One region of the Salinispora sp. H7-4 genome, then DNA from elsewhere that is predicted to be linked to it. Evidence: riboswitches for the same ligand, from Rfam matches in the RefSeq annotation. Region 1 holds a riboswitch; each other region holds the start of a gene.
The links. Region 1 has a riboswitch for cobalamin ahead of H0524_RS06420 (hypothetical protein). Riboswitches for the same ligand answer to the same signal wherever they lie in the genome.
Positions count from the first base shown of each region.

Region 2: it holds a riboswitch for cobalamin, as region 1 does, so the genes downstream of both, H0524_RS23960 (ABC transporter substrate-binding protein) here and H0524_RS06420 (hypothetical protein) in region 1, are expected to answer to the same signal.
Region 3: it holds a riboswitch for cobalamin, as region 1 does, so the genes downstream of both, cobN (cobaltochelatase subunit CobN) here and H0524_RS06420 (hypothetical protein) in region 1, are expected to answer to the same signal.
Region 4: it holds a riboswitch for cobalamin, as region 1 does, so the genes downstream of both, H0524_RS05770 (energy-coupling factor ABC transporter permease) here and H0524_RS06420 (hypothetical protein) in region 1, are expected to answer to the same signal.

Region 1 is NZ_JABZED010000006.1:17,322-21,584, reverse strand. Features, by position in the region: gene H0524_RS06430 (hypothetical protein) at 1-94, opposite strand, end outside; gene H0524_RS06425 (prenyltransferase/squalene oxidase repeat-containing protein) at 91-1,536, opposite strand; cobalamin riboswitch at 1,671-1,809, opposite strand; gene H0524_RS06420 (hypothetical protein) at 1,898-2,389, opposite strand; cobalamin riboswitch at 2,487-2,634, opposite strand; gene H0524_RS06415 (SCO5389 family protein) at 2,802-3,194, shown strand; gene H0524_RS06410 (hypothetical protein) at 3,811-4,263, shown strand, end outside.
Region 2 is NZ_JABZED010000076.1:5,941-10,203, reverse strand. Features, by position in the region: gene H0524_RS23965 (M14 family metallopeptidase) at 1-1,166, shown strand, start outside; cobalamin riboswitch at 1,228-1,373, shown strand; gene H0524_RS23960 (ABC transporter substrate-binding protein) at 1,454-2,389, shown strand; gene H0524_RS23955 (iron ABC transporter permease) at 2,423-3,535, shown strand; gene H0524_RS23950 (ABC transporter ATP-binding protein) at 3,532-4,263, shown strand, end outside.
Region 3 is NZ_JABZED010000004.1:55,616-59,878, reverse strand. Features, by position in the region: gene H0524_RS05460 (hypothetical protein) at 1-233, shown strand, start outside; partial or broken gene H0524_RS05455 (IS110 family transposase) at 300-559, shown strand; gene H0524_RS05450 (HAD domain-containing protein) at 582-1,061, shown strand; cobalamin riboswitch at 1,180-1,310, shown strand; gene cobN (cobaltochelatase subunit CobN) at 1,691-4,263, shown strand, end outside.
Region 4 is NZ_JABZED010000004.1:120,922-125,184, reverse strand. Features, by position in the region: gene H0524_RS05780 (radical SAM protein) at 1-1,096, shown strand, start outside; gene H0524_RS05775 (class I SAM-dependent methyltransferase) at 1,093-1,905, shown strand; cobalamin riboswitch at 2,009-2,181, shown strand; gene H0524_RS05770 (energy-coupling factor ABC transporter permease) at 2,210-2,890, shown strand; gene H0524_RS05765 (energy-coupling factor ABC transporter substrate-binding protein) at 2,887-3,204, shown strand; gene cbiQ (cobalt ECF transporter T component CbiQ) at 3,206-3,946, shown strand; gene H0524_RS05755 (energy-coupling factor ABC transporter ATP-binding protein) at 3,943-4,263, shown strand, end outside.

The DNA of each region.
Region 1 (4,263 bases):
ACCCGGCGGCCGCCGCCGGGCTACCCGGCCCGATCACCGAGCCGGCGGCGACCAGGGCGATGGCCGCGGAGCCACGGAGCGTCCTGCGGCTCAATTCGCCCGCCGACGGCCGAGGATGAGCAGCCCGACGCCGCCACCGAGCAGCAGCACCGCGAGCAGCACGTAGCTGGTGATCGCGGCGCCGGTGGTCGGCAGCCCACCCGGGCTGGAGGTGGTCGGCGTGGGAGTCACCGGAGCGCTGGCGGTCGGTGACGCGGCGGGGGGCTCCGACGGGGCGGTCCCGGTGGCGCTCGGTGTCGGGCTGGCGGTGGCTGTGCCGGTCGGCGTCGGCGATCCGCTGGCGGTCGGCGAGGCGGTGGGGGAGGCGGTGCCGGTCGGGGTGGGCTGCCCGGTCGGCGGCGGGTCGAGGCCGATCCGACCCAGCGGCACCTGGGCGAGCCCGAGCAGGGCCTGGGCGGTGGCGCGACGCCACTCGTCCCGGCTGCCGTCGCCGAGTCCGTTCTCGACGACGGCGGCGAGCCCCTCGGCGTTGTAGGCGATGGCACCCGCCTCCGCGGCAGCCGCCCCGCCGTTGGCCCCGGTTACCTGCAAAGCGGCCAGCGCCACCGCCGCCTCGGTGGCCTCCGGGTCGCGGCCGGCGGCGGCGAGAGCCTGCCCGGCCAGGCCGGTGCTGTTGGAGTTCTTCCCGGCGGTCGGTCCGGAGCCCGCGAACGACCCGTCGGTGTGCTGCTGGGACACCAGCCAGTCCGCCCCGGCGGCGGCCGCGTCGGCGGCGTCGGCGGCGCCGTCCTCGGCGGCGCTCAGCAGTGCCTGCACGGCCATCGCGGTCGAGTCGACGTCGAGGGCGGCGTCGGGTTGGTCGTCGCAGGACGGTGAGGGCCCGTCGGCGGTGTCCGGGTAGAGGCGGAAGCCGCCCGCCGCGCACTGCTGCCGGATGAGGAAGTCCACCACGTCCTGCGGTACGCCGCCGCTGCGGGTCAGGCCCAGCACGGCGAAGGACTGGTCGAAGGTGTTACTGGGGGCCAGGCCGGCCTGCGCTCGGGGCCGGTTGGAGAGCCGTCCCCGCTGGTGGTCGGTGTCCGCTCCGGCGATCAGCGACAGGGTCTCGGCCCGCAGGTCGTAACCGCCGAAGTCGGTGGGGTCGGCGTTGGCGGCGGAGGCGGCGTAGAGCAGTTTCGCGGTCGCCCCGCCGTCGGTGACGTCCTCGGTGCTCCAGTTGTCCCAGCTGTTGTAGGCGCGCACGTTCGCCGCGACCTGGGCGGTCGCTGCCTGCCGGGTCGACGGGTCGACCCCGGTGGCGGAGAGGGCGAGGAGACCGTCGATGGTCAGCCCCCAGTCCCCCGCCTCCGGGTTGAACGGGCTGGGCAGGACGCCGTCGGTGAACTCGTCGGCCAGCCAGGACGCAGCGGCGCGGGCCGCGGCGGCGTGGTCCGGGTCGGGTGCCGCCCCCACGGTTGGGGGAGCGGCGGCCACCGCGGCGAGGGTGGTTGCCGCGGCCACGCCGAGACCGGTGGCGAGGCGCCGGGACAGGGCCATGAGGGGTGCCTTTCGTAGCGGAGGGTGAGCTCCGGCAAGCACCCCGGGGAACGAAAACCCCGCTCCGCGTGCTGCGGTGAGCGGGGTGGACGGACCTCGGCCTTGACCGGACTTCACCCTGTAGACCTCGACAGTGGAAGCCGCTCGTCCCGGGCGGGGCATTCCGGCTCGCGAGAGGGTTCTCTCGCTCACGGCTGCGGGTCAGCGCCGGCATCGCACCGGCTTCCCCCCACACAGGACTTATGCAGTTGTGCCCGGTGCGCACCGGGCGCCCGTCACCGTATCGCCCGGGCGTGCGACGACGCCAGAGCCCGAGACGAGCACCCAGGTGCGCCCCTGGTCACACCGTCGGTGCGGTGGCTCAGGGGGCGGGGATGCTCGGCGGCTCGCTGGCGCCGTAGGACCAACCCTCGACGCTGCCCGGGGCCGGGTCGTAGTTGAGCACGCCCTTGTCGCTGTATTCCCAGTCACCGCCCCGGGGCGCGTGCCAGTACGACCAGTACCCGCTGGCCTGCGGGGTGTCGATGCAGGGCTCGACGTCCGGGGTGGGCAGTCCACCGAGTCGGCAGACGAAGGCCAGGCCCCAGCGGAGGGTGCCCTCGACGGCGAAGCCGGCGTCCTGGATGGCGGCCAGCCCGGTGTCCGGGTCGCCGGGGGCGCACGCGACCTCGACGTCGCCGCCGAACGCGGTGAAGTCGATCACCACGGTGACGCCCGAGGTGCCGTCGCAGGCGTCGGCGCGGGCGGCCTGGGGTGCGGGCTCGACAGCGGTCAGGGCGATCCCGGCGACGGCGGCGGCCAACAGGCCGGCGACGCGGGTGCGGAGGGTGGTTCGGAGGTGGGACACGACCATCAGGAGTGCCTTTCCGCCCTGCGGTCGTCAGAACCCAGCCGATCGCTGCTGGTCAGCGTCGGGTCGGGGCCTCCGACCCGTGGGCCACGACGGGTGGATAGCAGTGCGCGAGTGTGGCGGGTATTCGGGCTCGCCGTCGGGATGCACCTCGACGGCCTACCGTTGCGGGCCAGCGCCGGATTGTGACCGGACTTCCCCCGCACAGACGCGGTGGTTCAGTTGTCGCGACAGTCTGGGGCGGCGCGAGCAGCGCTGTCAAATGCCCCGGGACGGGCGCATGTCCTGAAGACCGCGCATCGGGTGAATCCGACCGAGCCACGCCATCCGGCGTCATTGACGCGGTGGACGTCGCGTGGTGTGCTCAGCACGCAACGGTAATGAAAACCACGATCATTATCAACTGAGGAGGATCATGTCTCTCACCGTGCCACCGGACCTGCTGCGCTCCGCCGAGTCGGGCCCCGTTGACGACGGCGCCTTCGTCTCCTGCGTCCGCGACTCCCTGCCGTACGCCTGGCAGACCGTCAGCCGGGTGGCGGCGGAGCTGGCGTCCTCCGACGCCGAGTTCGCCGACAACGTCGTCCCGCCGCCGACCGAGGAGGAGCGGGGTCAGCTCCTGCGTGCGCTGGCCAGTGACGCCATCCGGTCCAGCCTCGAGCGTCACTTCGGCGTCAAGCTGGCCTTCCAGAACTGTCACCGGGTCGCGGCGTTCCGGCACTCCGTAGTGGACTCGGAGACCTACCGCCGCTTCATCTCCGTCCGCGGTCAGCTACTCAACCAATCTCCCGAGCTGCGCAACTGTTGATCCGGCTACCGCCCGGCGACCGGCGGGTTGATCCACCCCCGTCGGCGTCGGGCACCCCCGATCTTCGCAGTAGCCTGACAGTGCGGCGCTCGTCCGCGGCGAGAGTAGTGACTGGTGCATGAAGTCGCCGATCGCGGTGAAGGCCGCACCCTCGCGCACCGTCGGCTTCGCCCGCACCTGGGGAGCGGCGGGCTTGGCCAGCAAGAGCGCACCCTCGGTGCGGCATCCACCCGTTCAACAAGGTGGGCATGGCCAGTCCGGACTTCAAGGGGTGGCTGGCCGTTCGCCCCTCCAAATTAGTAGCGGCGAGGAGTTGGCGTGCCGTAGAGACGCCCCGAAAAGTTACCCTTTAACCGTATTGATCGATGAGAGTCATAATGGTGTCACCGCCAGTGTTGCGCCAGTTGGACCATAGGTAGCAAAGATGCTAGTTGCATTAGCCTCGGCTGGGTGCTAGTTGCCGCCATAGGGAAGGCTGGCTCTGCTTCCGGAGTGCGTTCCAAACGGGGATGAATATCGCCACTTGAGATGTGGGCTGATCGTGTGAAACTATGTCGACACTAACTACGACGGGGGTCGAGTGGGTTAGAGTCGCCCCCGATTGGGGGAAGTTCGCGTGAAGAGTGTGACAAGATCGCCAGGTCGTATGCTGTTGGCGGCCACTTCGGTTTTCGCTGTCGCTCTGGGTTTCCCGGGCGCTGCCCAAGCCGATGTCGTTGCCCAGCAAAATCCGGATGACGTCAGCATCCAGTCACAGGACGTGTGGACGGAGTACTGGGAAGGCGCCAACCTGATCGGCATCGGTAAATTCAATGCAGATCCGGTCGACGCGATTCCGGGGGATTCGATCCAGGCGTGCGACTATTACCCCGACGGCTGGCGGGTTGAGGTTCGGATGGACATCAATCCCACCGGAACCTGGGAGACTGATCGGGTTGCTACGACCCACGGCCATAAATCCCCCTACTGTAGCCCGTGGGAGGGTGGAAACTTGGCGGAGGAGACTCCGGTATTGGTGAAGGTCTGTAAGGTTCTGGATGACTCTGAGGAGCATTGCGAGGATCCTGTC
Region 2 (4,263 bases), on a different contig from region 1:
CGTACCGGTCGTGGCGCAAGAATCGGCAGCCGAACAGCGGCTCGTCCTGGGTCGGCACCGACCTGAACCGCAACTGGGACTACCTCTGGGGCTGCTGCGGCGGCTCCTCCGGCTCCACCTCGTCGAGCACCTACCGGGGCCCGTCGCCCTTCTCCGCCCCGGAGACCGATGCGGTGCGCGACTTCGTGGACAGCCGGGTCGTGGGCGGAGTCCAGCAGATCAAGGCCAACATCGACTTCCACACCTACTCCGAGCTGGTGCTCTGGCCGTTCGGCTATACGTACAGCAACACCGCCCCGGGAATGACGGCCGACCAGTACAACACCTTCGCCACCATCGGCGGGGAGATGGCGGCCACCAACGGCTACACCCCGCAGCAGTCCAGTGACCTCTACATCACCGACGGCAGCAGCATCGACTGGATGTGGGGGGCGCACGGGATCTGGGCGTACACCTTCGAGCTGTACCCCGGCTCCGCCGCGGGCGGCGGCTTCTACCCACCCGACGAGGTCATCCCGGCGGAGACCGCCCGCAACCGCGAAGCCGTGCTGCTCCTCTCCGAGTACGCCGACTGCCCGTACCGGGCGATCGGCAAGGAGGACCAGTACTGCGGCGGTGGCGGCGGCGGGGAGACGGTCTGGGCGGACACCTTCGAGACCGCGACCGGCTGGACGATCAACCCCAACGGCACCGACACCGCCACCACCGGCCAGTGGGAGCGGGGTGCCGCCCAGGCGACCAGCTACTCCGGCGCCAAGCAGCTCACCCCGTACGCGGGCGGTAACGACCTGGTCACCGGCCGGCTCGCCGGCTCCTCGGTGGGCACCCACGACATCGACGGCGGCGTGACCAGCGCCCGCTCCCCGGCGGTGGCCCTGCCCTCGAGCGGCACGCTGACGCTCTCGTTGGCCTGGTACCTGGCGCACTACTCGAACGCCTCCTCGGCCGACTACTTCCGAGTCAGCGTCGTGCACAGCGGCGGCACCACCACCCTGCTCAACCAGGCCGGGGCGGCGACCAACCGCAGCGCCTCCTGGTCGGTGGCCAACCTCGACCTGACGCCGTACGCCGGCCAGTCGATCCAGATCCAGGTGGCGGCGGCGGACGCCGCCGGCGGGAGCCTCGTCGAGGCTGCCGTCGACAACGTCACCATCACCGTTTCCTGAATCCGGGTGGGGGCCCTGTCCCGCGGGGCCCCCACCCCACCTCGTCACACGTCTGCGGCCCTCCGGGCGCCGGCCCGACCGTGCGTTACGGTGCTACCGACCATCCCGCAGCGAAGCCGGTGAGAAACCGGCACTGTCCCGCAACTGTGATGCCCCGGGTCATCCCGGGGACGAGTCAGGTCGCCTGCGGTCGGTCGCGATATGCGCTCTCGAGGAAGGGCGCCTCGTGGACGGGCGCCTCGGTCCCTGTCGGCGAAGCAGCAACTCCTCGACCGACAGGAGGCCCGATGTCCAGACGTACCCCCCGGTTCCTCACCGCGGCTCTCGCGGTGGCCGCGCTCGCGCTCGGCGGCTGCGCCGAGAAGACCACCGACTCCCCCGCCGACAACGGCGCGTCCAGCGCCGCGACCTTCCCGGTAACGGTTGGCTCGCTGACGCTGGAAGAGCAGCCGGAGAAGATCATCTCGCTGTCGCCGACCGCCACCGAGATGCTCTTCGCGATCGGGGCGGGGCCGCAGGTCGTCGCGGTCGACGACAACTCCAACCACCCGGCGGAGGCACCGCGGACCGACCTCTCCGGCTTCCAGCCGAACGCCGAGGCGATCGCCGCCCACAACCCCGACCTGGTGCTGCTCGCCAGCGACCAGAACAAGATCGTGGACCAGCTCACCACGCTGAAGATCCCGGTCTTCCTCACCCCGGCTGCGGTCACGCTGGACGACACCTATCGGCAGTTCACCGAGGTCGGCGCGTTGACCGGGCATCCCGGCGAGGCCGCCGACGTGGTCAGCCAGATGCAGGACGACATCGCGGAGTTGGTCGCGGACCTGCCCGAGCGGGCGGAGAAGCTCACCTACTTCCACGAGCTCGCCCCCGAGCTGTACACCGCCACCAGCAAGACCTTCATCGGCTCGCTCTACGCGCTCGCCGGGCTCGAGAACATCGCCGACCCGGCCGACGCGGACGGCGCGAGTGGCGGCTACCCGCAGCTCTCCGAGGAGGTCATCGTCCAGGCCAACCCGGACTTCATCTTCCTCGCCGACACCAAGTGCTGCCAGCAGAGCGTCGCGTCGGTCCAGGACCGACCCGGCTGGTCGACGATCACCGCCGTACAGGAGGGCCAGGTCGTCGCGCTCGACGACGACATCGCCTCCCGGTGGGGCCCGCGCGTCGTCGACCTGCTCCGCACGATCATCGAGGCGACCGCCAAGGTCCCCGCGTGACGCTGGGCTGGTGGCGATAGCAGAGGCCTCCCCATGCGGCAGGTGGTAACCCAGCGCCCCGCCGACCGCCCCACCGGCGGGCCGGCGGGGCGGTCAGCCGCGGCTCGGCCCGCCGGACTGCGGCCCCGCTGGCTCGTCGCCGGGCTGGCCGCGGTGCTGGCCGCCCTGGTGGCGGGCGTCTCCCTCGGCCCGGTCAGCCTGCCACCCGGCAGCGTCGCGGTCGAGCTGCTGAACCTCCTCCCCGGGGTCGGCCTCGACAGCGGGCTCACCGAGCGGGAGGTCGCCATCATCACCGAGCTGCGCCTGCCCCGGGCCGTACTCGGCCTGCTCGTCGGCGGATTGCTCGCCCTGGCCGGCGGCGCCTACCAGGGCGTGTTCCGCAACCCGCTGGCCGACCCGTACCTGCTCGGGGTCGCGGCCGGCGCCGGGTTCGCGGTCACCGTGGTGATCACCGCAGGCGGGGTCGGCGGGGCGGTCACCGGGCTGCCGGTCACCATCCCGCTGGCCGCCTTCGTCGGCGCGATCGGCGCGGTCACGCTGACCTACCTGCTCGGCTCCGCCGGCGGCCGAAGCCGATCACCGGCGACCCTGATCCTGGCCGGGGTGGCGGTCTCCGCCTTCCTCTCCGCCGGACAGACGTACCTGCTGCAACGCAACTCGGACAGCATCCAACAGGTCTATGCCTGGCTGCTCGGGCGGCTCGCCACCGCCGGCTGGCACGACGTACGGCTGGTCCTGCCGTACTTCCTGCTGACCGCCGTGGTGGTCCTGCTGCACCGGCGGGAACTGGACGTCCTCTCGGTCGGCGACGACGAGGCGACCAGCCTGGGCCTGCACCCGCAACGGTCCCGCTACCTGCTGATCGCCGCCGCCTCCCTCGGCACCGCCGCCGCGGTCTCCGCGTCCGGGCTGATCGGCTTCGTCGGAATCATCGTGCCGCACGCCGTACGACTGCTCGCCGGCTCCAGCTACCGGGTGATCCTGCCGCTGTCGATGCTCTTCGGCGGGGCGTTCCTGGCGCTCACCGACGTGGTCGCCCGTACCGCCGCCGCCCCCGAGGAGATCCCGATCGGTGTGGTGACCGCGCTGCTCGGCGGCCCCTTCTTCGTCCTGGTCCTGCGGAGCGCCCGGCGGGTGCTGGGATGAGCGCACCGGCGGTGGCGGTACGCGACCTGCGGGTCCGGCTGGCCGGCGTACCCATCCTCACCGGGGTCGACCTGAGCGTCGCCGCCGGCGAGTGGGTCACCGTGATCGGCCCGAACGGCGCCGGCAAGTCGACGCTGCTGCGCGCCGTCGGCGGCCTGCTGCCCACCGGGGGCGCGGTCTCCCTCTTCGGTACGCCGATCCAGCAGCTGCGTCGCCGGGACCGGGCCCGGGTGGTGGCGACGGTCGCCCAGTCGCCGGTGGTGCCGGCCGGGATGTCGGTCCTGGACTACGTGCTACTCGGCCGCACCCCGTACATCGCGCCGCTGGGCCGGGAGTCCACCGCCGACCTGGCCGCCGCGCACGATGTCCTGGACCGGCTGGACCTCACCGGATTCCACGCCCGGGAACTGGCCACCCTCTCCGGTGGCGAGCGGCAGCGGGTCTTCCTGGCCCGGGCCTTCGCCCAGGGGGCCACCCTGCTGCTGCTCGACGAACCGATCAGCGCGCTGGACATCGGCCACCAACAGGACGTCCTCGAACTGGTCGACCAGCTTCGCCGGGCGCACGGCCTGACCGTGGTGGCGACCATGCACGATCTCTCCATCGCCGGCGAGTACGCCGATCGGATGGTGCTCCTCGCGGACGGTCACGTGGCCGCCGTCGGCACCCCCCGGGAGGTGCTCACGACAGAGCTGCTGGCTCGCCACTACCGCGCCACCGTGAAGGTG
Region 3 (4,263 bases), on a different contig from region 1:
CCAGCCGGACCGGGGTCGAGTTCTACCTGGAGCCGGAGACGACGGCGACGGACACGACGGTGGTGGCGATCGCGCACGACGGCGAGTGGATCCGCCGCCGTACCGGGTCGCCGCGGGTTGCCGCGTCACTCGCCCGCCGGCTGGCCCTGCCGCTGTACGAGGCAGCCAAGATGGGCTATCCGGAGCGGATGCGCGCCTGGAACCGGGCCCACCCGGAGCGGCGCCTCCGGTAGCCGCCGTGACCGTTACCTTTTTGATCGTCCCCACCCGGGGGCCCTCGGTCACCCGGCCCGGTATGACGATCCGGCAGCAGCATCCGCGGCGAGCACCCACCGCGAGGCGGCAACAAAACCTCAAACGAGCGTTCTTCCTCGCCGCGTTCGCAGCCCTCACCGACCCCGTCAGCCGCGCCTACTACGACCGCAAACGCGCCGAAGGCAAACGCCACGACGCCGCCCTCATCTGCCTCGCCCGACGCCGCTGCAACGTCCTGTTCGCCATGCTCCGCGACAAGATTCCCTACCAGCCAAGACCAATCGTCGCGGTCACCCCCGGCTGACCACATCAGGCAAAATCCGCAGATGACCCGGCCCCTGCTCCTGCTCGACGTCGACGGTGTCCTCAATCCCTACGGAACTGTTCAACCACCGGCCGGCTACACCGAGCACCACCTGTTCCCCGACGAGGAACCCGTCCGTGTCAACTCCGCACATGGCGCCTGGATCACCGAAGCGAGCACCGTCCTGGACGTCGCCTGGGCCACGGCCTGGAACGACGAAGCCAACCAGCTCCTCGCACCGCTACTGCACATCACCTCCCTGCCCGTGATCACCATGCCAGCCGCACCGTTCCACCCCAGCGACAAAATCCCGCTCATCGCCGCCTACGCCCAGCAACGGCCCGCGGCATGGATCGACGACCTCCACACACCCCAAGCCCACACCTGGGCCGCGACCCGCACCAGCCCCACCCTGCTGATCACCCCCGACCCAACGATTGGCCTGACCCGTGACGCCATCGACCACATCATCGTCTGGGCCAAAGCCCTCGATGCGCGTTGACAAACCCATTAGGGACACCCCCGGGGCGGCGGCTCCGGGACTGGTCGACCGCTGCTCTGCCCTCGTTTCGTTGACCGGGACGTATTGGTGTGGCAGAGTTCGCGGCCGGACGGCAGTGAAGGAAGCCGGTGTGAATCCGGCGCGGTCCCGCCACTGTCACCGGGGAGTGATCCCCCTTGTGGAGCCACGACCGTGCGTCGCGCGGTTGGAAGGCCGGGGGTGAGCGTCGATCCGGGAGCCAGGATACTTCGGCCGTCGGTGCACCCCAGGGCGTGGATACCCGAGGAGGACCCGATGACGTGTAGCGTCCCATCCATCGACAGTTGTCGCATCAGTCTGGCCGGCGGCGGTATGCCCGCCACCGGTCCGCGGCCCGACCCCGCCGCGATTGGTCCCGCTGCCGCGATTGGTTTCGCCGCCGCGACGGGTCCCGCCGCCGAGAACGTCCCTGCTGCCGTGCGGGGGGGCCGCCGTTCTCGGCCCTGCTGCCCGCGGTTGATCGCCGCCTGACGCGCGCCCGGTCGGCCCGCCCGGTCGGGTGGCCCGAGACGGTGCCCGCGAAGCCGAATCACCTCCCGCTTCACTGATCGCCCGCGCCACAACGTGGGCGTCACTCTCCGGAGTTTGCTGTGCGCATTCTGCTGCTCTCCACCGCCGACACCGACCTGCTCGCCGCGCGGGCCAGCGGGGCCGACTATCGCCTGGCCAACCCGAACCGCGTGGCCGTCGACGGCGTCCCGGAACTGCTCGACGGCGTGGACCTGGCCGTCGTACGCCTGCTCGGCGGTCGGGCCGCATGGCCGGACGGACTGGCCGCGGTCCTCGCCGCGAACGTGCCGACGGTGGTGCTGGGCGGGGAGAGCGTCCCCGACGCCGAGCTGACCGCCGCCTCCACCGTGCCCGCCGGTGTCACCACCCAGGCCCTGTCCTACCTGGTCGAAGGGGGACCGGAGAACCTGGCGCAGCTGGCCCGGTTCCTCTCCGACACGGTGCTGCTCACCGGCGCGGGGTTCGCGCCCCCCGCACCGACCCCGGCGTACGGGATGCACGGTGCCCGGTCGACCAGCCCGGACCGGCCGACCGTCGGAATCGTCTTCTACCGGGCGCACGCGCTCGCCGGCAACACCGCCTTCGTGGACACGCTCGCCGACGCCGTGGAGGCCGCGGGAGGAAACGCGGCGCCGATCTTCTGCGGCTCGCTGCGCGGGCTGACCGCCGGCGCGGGCCCACTGGAACTCTTCGCCCGCTGCGACGCGCTGCTGGTCACCGTACTCGCCGCCGGGGGCACCGTGGCCACCGACGCGGCCGGCGGTGGCGACGAGGACGCCTGGGACGTGGGCGCGCTGGCCGCCCTCGACCTGCCGGTCATCCAGGCGCTCTGTCTCACCAGCACGCGGGAGCAGTGGGCCGACAGCGACGCCGGGTTGTCCCCGTTGGACGCGGCGATGCAGGTGGCGATCCCGGAGTTCGACGGGCGGATCGTCACCGTGCCGTTCTCGTTCAAACAGCTCGACGCGGACGGGCTGTCGGTCTACGCGCCGGACCCGGAGCGCGCCGCCCGGGTGGCCGGAATCGCCGTCCGGCACGCCCGGCTGTGGCACCTGCCGAACGCCGGCAAGCGGGTGGCGGTGGTGCTCAGCTCGTACCCGACGAAGCACTCCCGGGTCGGCAACGCCGTCGGCCTGGACACCCCGGCCAGCGCGGTGCGGCTGCTCGCCGCGCTCGCCGCCGCCGGCTACGACCTCGGCGCGGCGCCCCTACCGGACGACGGGGACGCCCTCATCCACGCCCTCATCGCCGCCGGCGGCCACGACGTCGAGTGGCTCACCCCCGAGCAGCTCGCCACCGCCAGCGCACGGGTACCGCAGGAGACGTACCGGCGGTGGTTCGACCAGGTGCCGGCGCAACTGCGCGCAGACATGGTCCGCCACTGGGGGGAGCCGCCGGGCGAGCTGTACACCGACGGCGGTGGCCTCGTCCTGGCCGGCCTGCGGTTCGGCAACGTGGTCCTGCTGATCCAGCCGCCCCGCGGCTTCGGGGAGAACCCGATCGCCATCTACCACGACCCGGACCTGCCCCCGAGTCACCACTACCTGGCCGCGTACCGGTGGCTGGCCGCCCCCGCCACGGCGGGCGGCTTCGGCGCGGACGCCGTGGTGCACCTGGGCAAGCACGGCACCCTGGAGTGGCTGCCGGGCAAGGGCCTCGGGCTGGCCGCCGACTGCGCTCCGGACGCGGTCCTCGGCGACCTGCCGCTGGTGTACCCGTTCATCGTCAACGACCCGGGGGAGGGGACGCAGGCCAAGCGCCGCGCGCACGCGGTCGTCGTCGACCACCTGGTGCCGCCGATGGCCCGCGCCGAGACGTACGGGGACCTGGCGAAGCTGGAGCAGCTACTCGACGAGTACGCCACCGTGCAGGCGCTCGACCCGGCGAAGGTGCCCGTCGTCCGGGGACAGATCTGGGAGCTGGTGCGCACCGCGGAGCTGCACCACGACCTGCACCAGTCGGAGATGCCGGCCGCCGACGACTTCGACGACTTCGTGTTGCACCTCGACGGCTACCTCTGCGAGGTCAAGGACGTGCAGATCCGCGACGGCCTGCACGTGCTGGCCGAAGCACCTGGCGGCGAGGCGCGGGTCAACCTGGTGCTCGCCGTGCTGCGCGCCCCACAGGTGTGGGGCGGGACCCGGGCCCTGCCCGGCCTGCGGCAGGCCCTCGCCGCCAGCTACGGCCTGGACGAGTCCGCGTTGCTCGCCGCGCCCGGAGCCCGGGTGCGGGTGCCGGCCGCGCTGACCGACGCGGCCGGTGGGCCGGCCGGCACCGCCGCCGACGCCGTCGACCTGATCGAGGGTCTGGCCCGGCGCCTCGCCCTCGGGATGGAGACGCTCGGCTGGCCCCCCGACCGGGTGGAGGAGGTCGTCGTCGAGGTCACCGGCCGGGCGATTCCGGCAGCCGCCGCGGTGCTGCGCTTCGGCGCCACCGAACTGGTGCCGCGGCTGGAGCGCACCACCGACGAGCTGGCGCACACCCTCGCCGCCCTCAACGGGCGGTTCGTGCCGCCCGGCCCGTCCGGGTCACCCACCCGGGGCCTGGTCAACGTGCTGCCCACCGGTCGCAACTTCTACTCGGTCGACCCGAAGGCGATCCCGAGCCGCAACGCCTGGGACGTCGGCGTGGCCCTGGCCGACTCGCTGCTGGC
Region 4 (4,263 bases), on a different contig from region 1:
GGACGCCGCCCAGGCCCGCCCGATTCGGGCCGTCAACCTGAACACCAACGGAATTCGGCTCGCCAGCGACCGGAGGTTCGTGGCAGCGCTCGGCGAGCGGAACCGTCCCGACCGGGCGGTCAACATCTACCTGCAGTTCGACGGGTTCGACGAGCGGACACACCGGGAGATCCGGGGGCGGGACCTGCGTGAGATCAAGCAGCGCGCGTTGGACAACTGCGCCGAGGCCGGCCTCACCGTCACCCTGGTGGCCGCGGTCGAACGAGGGCTCAACGAGCACGAACTCGGCGCCATCATCAGCCACGGCCTGGCGCACCCGGCCGTGCGCAGCGTCTCGTTCCAGCCGGTCACCCACTCCGGCCGACACACGCCCTTCGACCCGCTGACCCGGCTGACCAACTCCGACATCATTCACCTCGTCGCGCGGCAGCGGCCCGACTGGTTCCGGGCCGAGGACTTCTTCCCGGTGCCGTGCTGCTTCCCGACCTGCCGGTCGATTACCTATCTGCTCACCTCGGGCACGCCCGGCGCCGAGGATTTCGCGGTGGTGCCGATTCCTCGGCTGCTCGATGTGGCAGACCATCTCGACTACGTCACCAACCGGGTGGTGCCGGACCCCGCTGTCCGGGAAGCGCTGGAGAAGCTGTGGTCGGCGTCGGCATTCATGGGCACCGACACGACCAACGTGCGCCTCGCCCAGACCGCCGCGGCGCTGGACTGTGCCGACGCCTGCGGCGTCAACCTACCCGAGGCGGTGGCGAACCTGACCGACCGGGCCTTCATGATCGTGATCCAGGACTTCCAGGACCCGTACACCCTCAATGTGCGGCAGCTGATGAAGTGTTGCGTCGAGGAGATCACCCCGGACGGCAGACTGATCCCGTTCTGCGCCTACAACTCGGTCGGCTACCGGGAACAGGTCCGCGAGCAGATGTCCGGGGTGCCGGTCGCCGACGTGGTGCCCAACGCACTCGCGCTGCGTTCGATGATCACCGACTCCCCGTACGGGTCGAAGGTCGCCCAGCGTTCCGACGGCGTCGCCGCCGAGCGGCGGGTGGCACCGGACGCCACCAACGTCGGGCGGCGGATCCGGTGACGGGGAGTGAGCCCGCAGCGGACCCGAAGGGCTGCTGCGCCGCGGTCTACGGTTCGGACCTGGTCGCCCTGCTCCTCGGCGAGGCATACCATCCCGGTGGTTCGTCGCTGACCCGCCGACTCGCCACCCGACTGGCCTTGACCGGCGGTGAACGCGTGCTCGATGTGGCGAGCGGACGGGGTACCAGCGCGCTGCTGCTGGCGTCCGAGTACGGCTGCACGGTGACCGGTGTGGACCTCGCCGGTCCCAACGTCGCGGCGGCCACCCGGGTGGCCCGGTCCGTTGGCCTCACCGACCAGGTGCGGTTTCGGCGGGGAGACGCCGAGCGGCTGGCTGTCGACTCGCACTCGGTTGAGGTGGTGGTCTGCGAATGCGCCTTCTGCACCTTCCCCGAAAAGCCCACCGCAGCGGGGGAACTGGCCCGGGTGCTGGTCCCGGGCGGGCAACTCGGGCTGGCCGATGTTGTCGCCGTCCCCGACCGGCTGCCCCCCGAACTGACCGGGTTGGGAGCGTGGATCGCCTGCGTTGCCGATGCGCGTCCCCTCGATGAGTACGTCGCCCTGCTGGCCGGCGCGGGGTTGACGACAACCCACACCGAACGGCACGACTCCGCGGTGACCACGATGATCGACCAGATCGAGGCGCGCCTGACCGTGCTGCGGATGACCGCCGCGGATCAGGCGGCGGCGCTCGGCCTGGACTTCGACCGGGCCCCGACGGTCTTGGCCGCGGCCCGGGCCGCGGTCACCGATGGTGTGCTCGGCTACGCCCTCCTGACGGCCAGGAAACCGGGAACCGGCCTGTGCTGAAGCTCTCGGCTCGTGGCGCAGCGTGGCGTTCGGTTCGCCGCAGCCGGCGGAGGCGGGTAGCGATTGGCGTGAATCGACAGCTTGCCGTCTGGGCGGGTGCCCGATAGCCTCTCGCCGTCAAGGTGCACGGGAAGCCGGTGGAAGACCGGCGCGGCCCTCGCCACTGTGACCGGGTAGTGATCTCTGACTGTGCCACTGGGCCCAACCAGGCCTGGGAAGGCTGGAGTGAACGTCGATCCGGAAGCCAGGAGACCGGCCTTGACACGGATCTCATCCACGAGGTGCTGGAAGGGAAGGTCATTCGATGCATATCGCCGAGGGGTATCTCCCTCCGGAACAGGCGGCGGCGTGGTTCGTCGTGTCCGCGCCATTCGTCGTACACGGGAGCCGGGCCCTGGTCCGGCAGGTCCGTGCAGATCCAGACTCGAAACTGCTGCTCGGCGCGGCCGGTGCCTTCACCTTCGCGCTGTCCGCATTGAAGATCCCGTCGGTGACCGGGTCGAGTTCCCACCCGACCGGCACCGGGCTGGGGGCGGTGCTGTTCCGACCGCCGGTGATGAGTGTGCTGGGCGGCATCGTGCTGCTGTTCCAGGCGCTGCTGCTGGCCCACGGCGGGCTGAGCACGCTGGGCGCGAACATCTTCTCGATGGCGATCGTCGGCCCGTGGGTGGCGTATGGGAGCTACACCATGGTCCGTCGTGCTGGCGGTGGACTGGGCCCGGCGGTGTTCGCCGCTGCGGCCCTGGGCAGCCTGGCGACGTACGGTGTCACCGTCGCCCAGCTGGCCCTGGCGTTCCCCGACCCGGTCGCCGGCGTCGGCGGTGCGCTGGCGAAGTTCGGCGGGATCTTCGCCGTGACCCAGATTCCACTGGCGATCAGCGAGGGACTGCTGACCGTTCTGGTGGTCCGCCTGCTGAGTCGGACCAGCGGGGATGACCTGCGTCGGCTCGGCCTGCTGCGCCCGGCGGCGGAGGTACGGGCATGAGGCGCTTCTCCTGGGTCAACCTGCTGTTGCTGCTCGCGGTGCTGCTCCTGGCGGTGGTGCCGCTGGCGTTCGGCCTCGGGTCGGGGGAGGAACCCTTCTCCGGCGCGGACGCCCTCGCCGAACAGGCCATCGTCGACGATCATCCGGACTACCAGCCGTGGTTCTCGCCGATCTACGAGCCGCCGTCGGCCGAGCTGGAGTCGGCGTTCTTCGCCCTCCAGGCTGCGCTCGGCGCCGGCCTGCTCGGCTACTACTTCGGTGTTGCCCGGACCCGGCAGCGGCAGCGCGACGCTGTCGATCGGCAGCGCGGTTAGCGTGTTCGCCCTCGACATCGCGGCGCACACCGGTCCCTGGCGAGGTCGGCACCCCGCCGAGAAGGCGCTGCTCGCGCTCGGGCTGCTGGTCTGTGCGGTGGCCCTGCCCACCTGGCCCGCCGCGTTCCTGTCCGGTGGTGCGGCGGCGGTGCTGCTGGCCGCCGCACGGGTGCCACTGGTCGTGGTGCTGCGGGCGGCCCGGGTGCCGCTGCTCTTCGTGGCCACGTCGACCGTCCCGTTGCTCGTGTCGATGCCGGCTCCGGCCCGACTGGCCATCGACCCCGCCGGCGTGCCGCTGGCGGTACAGACCGCGGGCCGGTCCGTGGCGGCGTTGACCTGCCTGCTGCTGTTCACCGCCACCACACCGTTGTCGGATGTCCTGCCACGACTGCACCGGCTGGGGATCCCCCCGGCGGTCACCGAGGTTGCCGCGCTGACGTACCGGATGCTCTTCCTGCTGGTGGAGAGCGTGCATGCGGTCCGACAGGCGCAGGCGGCCCGGCTTGGCTTCCGTACCTGGCGGACCGCCTACCGGTCGCTGGCCGGACAGGCGGGGGCGGTGTTCGTCCGGGCGTTGCACCGAGCGCGGCGGCTGGAGGAGGGACTGGCGGTGCGGGGCTACACCGGTTCACTCGCCGTGCAGGTGGCGGCCCACCGGGTATCGGTGCCGTTCGTCGCGGCGACCACGGCGTTGCTCGGCGCGATTGTCATGGTCAGCACCGGATTGGTGTCCCCTTGGTGAACGCCTCGCTGCTGGAGTTCGATGAGGTGGGCTTCGCCTACCAGCCGGGTCGGTCGATCCTGGCCGGGGTCAATCTTCGGATCGACCCTGGTCAGCGGCTGGCCGTACTGGGCCCGAACGGCGGCGGCAAGACGACGCTGTTCCGACTGGCGGCCGGCGCGCTGCGGCCCGCCACGGGCCAGATCGCCGTCGCCGGCACCCGGGTGCGACACACCCGGGCCGGCCTACGGGAGCTGCGGCAGCAGGTGCAACTGGTGGTGCAGGACCCGGACGACCAGCTCTTCTCCGCCAACGTCCGGCAGGATGTCTCCTTCGGG